Regions from separate parts of the Rhizobium sp. N122 genome, predicted to be linked through region 1. Evidence: riboswitches for the same ligand, from Rfam matches in the RefSeq annotation. Region 1 holds a riboswitch; the other holds the start of a gene.
The links. Region 1 has a riboswitch for FMN ahead of ATY75_RS31830 (DMT family transporter). Riboswitches for the same ligand answer to the same signal wherever they lie in the genome.
Positions count from the first base shown of each region.

Region 2: linked by a shared signal. The riboswitch ahead of ATY75_RS25885 (6,7-dimethyl-8-ribityllumazine synthase) and the one ahead of ATY75_RS31830 (DMT family transporter) in region 1 are both predicted to bind FMN.

Region 1 is NZ_LOKU01000078.1:113,315-116,717, reverse strand. Features, by position in the region: gene ATY75_RS31835 (esterase-like activity of phytase family protein) at 1-958, opposite strand, end outside; gene ATY75_RS31830 (DMT family transporter) at 1,041-1,952, opposite strand; FMN riboswitch at 2,046-2,198, opposite strand; gene hupB (DNA-binding protein HupB) at 2,319-2,594, opposite strand; gene lon (endopeptidase La) at 2,801-3,403, opposite strand, start outside.
Region 2 is NZ_LOKU01000045.1:226,423-229,825, reverse strand. Features, by position in the region: gene ATY75_RS25905 (adenylate/guanylate cyclase domain-containing protein) at 1-21, opposite strand, end outside; gene ATY75_RS25900 (hypothetical protein) at 183-407, shown strand; gene ATY75_RS25895 (hypothetical protein) at 489-809, opposite strand; gene ATY75_RS25890 (SRPBCC domain-containing protein) at 993-1,439, opposite strand; FMN riboswitch at 1,747-1,889, shown strand; gene ATY75_RS25885 (6,7-dimethyl-8-ribityllumazine synthase) at 1,968-2,402, shown strand; gene ATY75_RS25880 (VOC family protein) at 2,562-3,251, shown strand.

The DNA of each region.
Region 1 (3,403 bases):
CCGATTCGTAGAGAAGCTTGCCCGTCTTGTCGAAGATGGTGAAACCGCGCGAGCCACCCTGGTAATCACCTTCATTGGCGACGACGAGGCGGTTGTCGTCCAGCCATTTCACGGCGTCGGGCTCGCGCGGCACGTCCTTCAATTCGCCGGTGAATTTCAGGGCGCCGTCCCGCTTGGTGTCGATGCCGGCGAGATCGACGCTGCCGGCAGAGAAATGCGTTTTCACCTGAGCGGTGTTGGCGTCGATGATGACGATCTCGTTGTTTTCCTGCAGCGTCAGGGCGATCTCGTTCTGGCCGTTGAAGGCGACGAATTCCGGCTCCGGATCTTCAGGGGCAACGCCCGCGAGACCGGTCAGCGTCACGTGCTTGATGGTGCCGCAATCGACCGTGCCGTTCTGGACCTGGAAGACAACCAGATCGCCGGCCGGCATCTGCGGGATCTTGCCGTCGTTGACCTCTTCGTCACGCTCGTTTTCGATCGCGATGGCGCCGAGCGTCTTGTCCTTGTTCAGCGCGATCGAATCCGGCTGGCCGCCGAGATCGCAGCTGTTTTCGATCTTCTTCGTCGCCACGTCGACGATCGCCAGACGGCCCGAGGGCTTGGCCTTGCTTTCGGAGGTGTTGACGGCGACCAGGGCCTTGCCGGCGCTCGAGGTGACCGATGTCGGCTCGCCGTCCATCATCAGCGCGCCGCCTGATTTCGGGGCCTTGGCATCGGTGATGTCGATGAAGCCGATCGCGCCGAGCGGGCTGTCGCTATAGATCAGCGTGTTGCCGTCATCGGTCGCGGTGATGATTTCGGCAGAGGTCGGCGAAAGCTTGTCCTTGTCACCAGGCAGGTTCTGCGCGACCGGGAAGGACGCCATGCGGTTGAAGACCGGCTCGGCGGCGGCCGGAAAGGCAACGGAAGCGAGAAGCACGGCAGCAAGTGCTGCCTTGCGCGATGAAATTGTCATGAAAATCCCCCATGTGTCGAATAGTCGAAACATGGGTTTTCTGCGGGATTGCCATGACAGCGACATGACAACCCGCGACATTTCACGTGGTTTGCGTCACGCCGCCCTTTTCCCGGCGCATCTCGTTGCGCATGATGAAAAGCGACGCGGCAAGAATGAGGGCGGCTCCGAGCCAAAGGTAACCGGCCGGCGCATAACCGAAGAACAGCCAGCCTGCCAGCACATTCAGCGGCAGCTTCAGATCGTCGAAGGGCTGCACATAGGCGGCGTCGGCACTGGCATAGGCGAGCGTCAGCAGATATTGCGCCACGACCGTCAGCAGGCCGGCCAGCAGGAAGAGAGCAAGTGCGGTGCCTGTCGGCACGGCAAAGCCCGCCGCCAGCGCCAGGCCGCCGTTGATCGGCGTCAGCAGCACCAACAGCCAGACGGTGATCGTCTCGGGCTTTTCAATGCCGGTCAGGCTCTTGGTGATCAGCGAGGAGGCGCCCCAGAGCAGCGCCGAGAGCACCGGCAGCAGGGCTGCCCAGGTGAAGCTGTCGGACCATGGCTGCAGGATGATCATCGCGCCGGCAAAGCCGACACCGGTCGCCGCCCACCGGGCTGGACCGACACGTTCACCGAGGAACAGGCGGGCGCCGAGAATGATGAAGAAGGGCGAGGTCATGACGAGGGCGATCGCCTGCCAGATCGGCACCGACGCAAGGCCGGAAATCCAGGCCTCGACGCCGAGCGCGGCAAAGATCACGCGCACGAGATGCCGCCAGGGATATTCGGTGCGCATTGCCGAAAGGCCTGATTTGCGCAGGAAGGGCAAGGAGAACAGAAAGGCGAAGGCATATTGCCAGAAGGCCGCGGAGGCCGGGGGAAAGGCGAGCTTCATCGTCAGCCACTGGGTGACGACGTTGAGGAGCGAGAAGACCACGCCTCCAAGCACCATGAAAGCTGCGCCGGCAAAGGCGCGCGACTGCGAGACTGCAAGGGATTTCTGATTCATGTCTTTCATCCGAAATCAGGGACCAACATAAATCAGGACGCAACGAGCGACAGCACGCTGACGCTGGCAGTCCCCTGCCCCGCACGCGGCCATGCTCATCCTCTTCCATCCGGACTTTGACCGTCGGCTCCGGAACCGCACCGGATCTGCTGACCCCTCCCAAGCGTCGGCTTGGGAAAGCGCTCGCGGGCTCGGGCCGCAGCCCTTACCGCCGGTGGGGAGTTTCACCCCGCCCTGAGAACAGCTCTGTCGTAGAACAAAGGGCCGCATGCGGCAAGCGGCGAAAGCAAAAGGGGTCCGGCAAAGCCGAACCCCTTCCAAATCCTGCGCAGCCGGTCTCGTTTACGGCTGGCGGATAATCTCAGATCAGCCGTTGACGGCGTCCTTCAGGCCCTTGCCGGGCGTGAACTTCGGCACGTTGCGAGCCGGAATGTCGACTTCAGCGCCCGTCGACGGGTTGCGGCCCTTCGATGCGGCACGATGAGAAACGGTGAAGCTGCCGAACCCAGCGAGGCGGATGTCGCCCTTGTTCTTGAGTTCACCCTGGACAACGTCAAAAACCGCGTCAACAGCGGAAGCCGCGTCAGACTTCGTCAGTCCTGCCTTTTCGGCGACTGCGGACACGAGTTCATTCTTGTTCATGTTTCCACCCCTTTCTAAATGGTACGAAACGACTCAAAAGTAAGCTAGGCGCAGAATAGGTTTCATCAGGCCCGCCGGGAACCCAAAAGCCCTGCAAATCAAGGAAAAGCAAGCGTCTCCATGACGTTTTCACAAAAAAGGCTGGCGTTTTCGCCAGCCTTTTTCCGTCTTTTCAGCCAATGGGGCCTAAATGTGGCCAAGGCCACTCAATGCGCTATGGTCGCGCCCGTCTCATCAAGGCCTTCGACCGAGGTGATGACCGGCGTTTCCACCGTGCCGTCCCATTCGATCGGCTCCGGACGCCGGATCAGCGCATGCTTGATCACCTCGCCCATGCGGGATACCGGGATGATCTCCATGCTGTTCTTCACGTTATCCGGAATCTCTGCCAGGTCCTTGGCATTTTCCTCCGGAATCAGCACCTTCTTGATGCCGCCGCGAAGCGCTGCGAGCAGCTTTTCCTTGAGACCGCCGATCGGCAGCACACGGCCGCGAAGGGTGATTTCACCGGTCATGGCCACGTGCCTGTTCACCGGGATACCGGTCATGATCGAGACGATCGCGGTCGCCATGGCGACGCCGGCCGAGGGGCCGTCCTTCGGTGTCGCGCCTTCCGGCACGTGCACGTGGATGTCGCTCTTGTCGAAGCGCGGCGGCTCGATGCCGAAGTCGACAGCGCGCGAGCGGACATAGGAAGCCGCTGCCGAAATCGATTCCTTCATGACTTCCTTCAGATTGCCGGTAACCGTCATGCGGCCCTTGCCCGGCATCATCACGCCTTCGATGGTCAGCAGTTCGCCGCCGACTTC
Region 2 (3,403 bases), on a different contig from region 1:
AAGGGGAGACGGCAGATCCATGCCCTAACATGACATCGCTCCGGGACATCAGCAAGAACGCCTCCCGCGGCCCTCTTCCGGTCGGGAATTCCATCACGGCGCAAAACAGAAAATAACACTTTAAACTTGCGCAGTTTTGCTTTCATTATGCGCCGTTCATCATCGTGTGATTGAGGGGTACGATGGGCACGATATTCTGGCCGAAAGATCCGCTGGATGGCAATGACATGAGGCTGCTGACGTCGATCCTTCGGCGGTGGTGCGAAAGATATCAGGTCGAGCTGACCGCAGAGGAGAGCAGCCGCAAGGCGAAGGAACTCGTCGAATGGTATGAATTCGGCGTCAAGGATCCTGTCGAACTCGAAGAACTGATCGACAGCCAACACTGGCGCGTCAGCACGGTCTGACGCCAAGGCGCCGAAGAAACGTCGATAAAAAGGGCCGGCGAAGATTGCGCCGGCCCCATCGATCTGTCTCTGACTGCGAGCTTAATAGTCATCCCGCCAGCGGCGGCGATACTCGCCGCGCCGCTCATCGCGCCAGCGCGGACCATCCCAATCCCGGTGACGCCGCTCCCAGCCCCAGCGGGGCGGACCGCCGTAGAAGGCCACCGGCGGCGGGCGTCGCCAGTTTCGCCGGCATTCGCCCCAGCGGGTCAGATGCCAGCCGCGGCCGCACGCATAGTCGACCTTTGTAACATCGCTTGTGACATTGCTCTGGACATTGATTGTCCCCATCGGCATCGCCTCAGCTGTGCCGATCGAAAGGCTGCCAGCGAGCAAGGCAGCCGCGATAGAAAGTGCCTTCATCGGAAACTCCATTTCATCCAGCCGCCCTCACCCTAGGGCGGCCAAATTGAACTGGAGATGAATTGCGCGTTCATGTTTGCGGGCAAAAAAGAAGCGCTTTCGGACGGCCGATCGTAGCGCCGGCCAGCCGTTTTCCCGCAACGGCAACCGCTTCGGGACAAGCCTCCGGCCTGCAAAAACCGTTCATGTTCTGCCAGAAAATGAGTCGGGACCCGGGTCACGCCCGGCGGCGACCTCGATCAGCCGCCCGAGGTAATGCGCCCAGCCTTCCGCATGGCCGGCGCATTGATCGGCGCTCGGCAGGCCGCTATGGGTGAGCCGCAGCAGTGTTCCGCCTCCCTGCTCGATCAGGTCGATCTCGACCAGGCTCGACCCCGGCGGCACCACCTCGCTGCCGTCCCAGCCGAAGCTGTAGGCAAGGCGATGAACCGGCACCACTTCGCGAAACGAGCCGCGCGCAAAGCGGGCGCCGGTGACGTTGACGAGATAGAGCCCGCCCGGCTGCGGCTCGACCTGAGCCTCCGTTCCCATCCAGCGCAGGATCTTTTCCGGGTCGGTCATCAACGCAAACACTGCGGCCGGCGGCGCCGCGATATGCGCCTCGCGGTGAACGACGAGGGGCTCTTGCATATCTCTCTCCCATGGTTTGCTATGGTCTTCCCTCGCCTTGCGCGGGAACGGCGCGCTGCTGTTTTGACGGGGTGTCCTCATCGGAAGCATGTAGGCAAAAGTGCACATTCAGCAAGGGCGATGGAGACATTCCCTCCGACGCTGGCTCGTCACCGTGCCCTTCGCGTGCGCCCAATGCACTCGCTCCTGTCGTCGCTCGCCCCCTCAACTGCCTTGCCCTTCGGGCCACTCGCGCCATTCCCATTCCCACACCACAATGAAAGCATTTCACCCTATTGCCAGCCGGCCACCTTCCCCCTATTGTCCCCGCCGTTCTCAGGGCGGGGTGAAAGTCCCTACCGGCGGTATGCAGTTTCGATTGCGAGCCCGCGAGCGCCTTCTAAGGAAGGGTCAGCAGATCAGGTGAGATGCCTGAGCCGACGGTCATAGTCCGGATGAAAGAGAACGCGCGTTCCCACCGCCCTTGCGGCTGTCGGGGACGTTCGTGATCGCCTTGGGTGATGTGTCTGTTCGCCAAAGGAGATTACCATGACACCCACCCGCTACGCCTTTATCAAAGCCAGCTGGCACGCCGACATCGTCGACCGCGCCCTTGAGGGCTTCTATCAGCTCGTGCCGCCCGAACAGGTCGATGTGTTCGATGTTCCCGGCGCATTCGAGATGCCGCTGCTTTCCCGTGATCTTGCCGCAACCGGCCGCTATGGCGCCGTCGTTGCGGCCGCTTTCGTCGTTGACGGCGGAATTTACCGCCACGAATTCGTCGCCCAGGCCGTGGTCGACGGGCTGATGCGCGCCGGCATGGATACCGGCGTGCCGGTGCTGTCTGTTTCGCTAACGCCGCATCAGTATCAGGAAACCGACCACCATAAGCAGATCTACCGCGCGCACTTCATCGAGAAAGGGCGGGAGGCCGCAAAGGCCGCGCTCACCATCGGGAAGACACGCGCCGCTCTTGCCGCGTAAGACGGTTCCTCGGAACCGAGGCGGCGGGACCGATCCCGCCGTCTTCATCAGGTCGGTTACGACAGAATAATTGATTCGACGCCCCCGCCGCGCTGTGATCCACTCGACCGCGACATGTATCGCCATTCTTAATGCATCCAGAACCCCAAGGAGCTGAAGATGAGCAATGCAATGCGCAGTGAACCCCCTATGGCAAATCCGAAAACACGGCCGGTCGACACCAAGCTCGAAGTGGTCGTCATCCCCGTTTCCGACGTCGACCGCGCCAAACGTTTTTACAACGGCCTCGGCTGGCGGCTCGACGCCGATTTCGCCAATGACGCCGATTTCCGGGTGATCCAGTTTACTCCGCCCGGCTCCGGCTGCGCGATCATCTTCGGCCAGAACATCACCGCCGCAGAGCCCGGCTCCGCCCAGGGGCTCTACCTCGTCGTCTCCGACATCGAGGCCGCCCGCCGCGATCTCATTGCCCGCGGCGTCGAGGTCAGCGACGTGTTCCATGACGCATCAGGCGTCTATGCCGGCAGAGACGAACCCTATCTCTTCGGACGGCTCAGGCTCGCCGGCCGCGATCCCGAACACCGCAGCTATCGCTCCTTCGCCTCGTTCAAGGATCCCGACGGCAATGGCTGGCTGTTCCAGGAAGTCACGGAGCGCCTGCCCGGACGCATCGACGCCGACGAGACAGCCTTTGCGACCTCGAGCGACCTTGCATCAGCACTGCGCCGCGCGGCCACCGCCCACGGCGAACACGAAAAGCGCAACGGTGGCAAGCACGACGAGAACTGGCCGGACTGGTACGCCGAATACATGGTCAGCGAACGGGCCGGCCGGGAACTGCCGTTATAGATGGCGGTAGAGGGACGCAGACGCTCGTCGCGTCTGTGTTCCCTCTTGATAATGATGCAATCCGCTTGCCTTTCGCTTGCCGCTCAAGGCGAGGCGAAGGACAATGGAGGACGTGCAGTGTGGCCCCCTCATCTGCCTGCCGGCATCTTCTC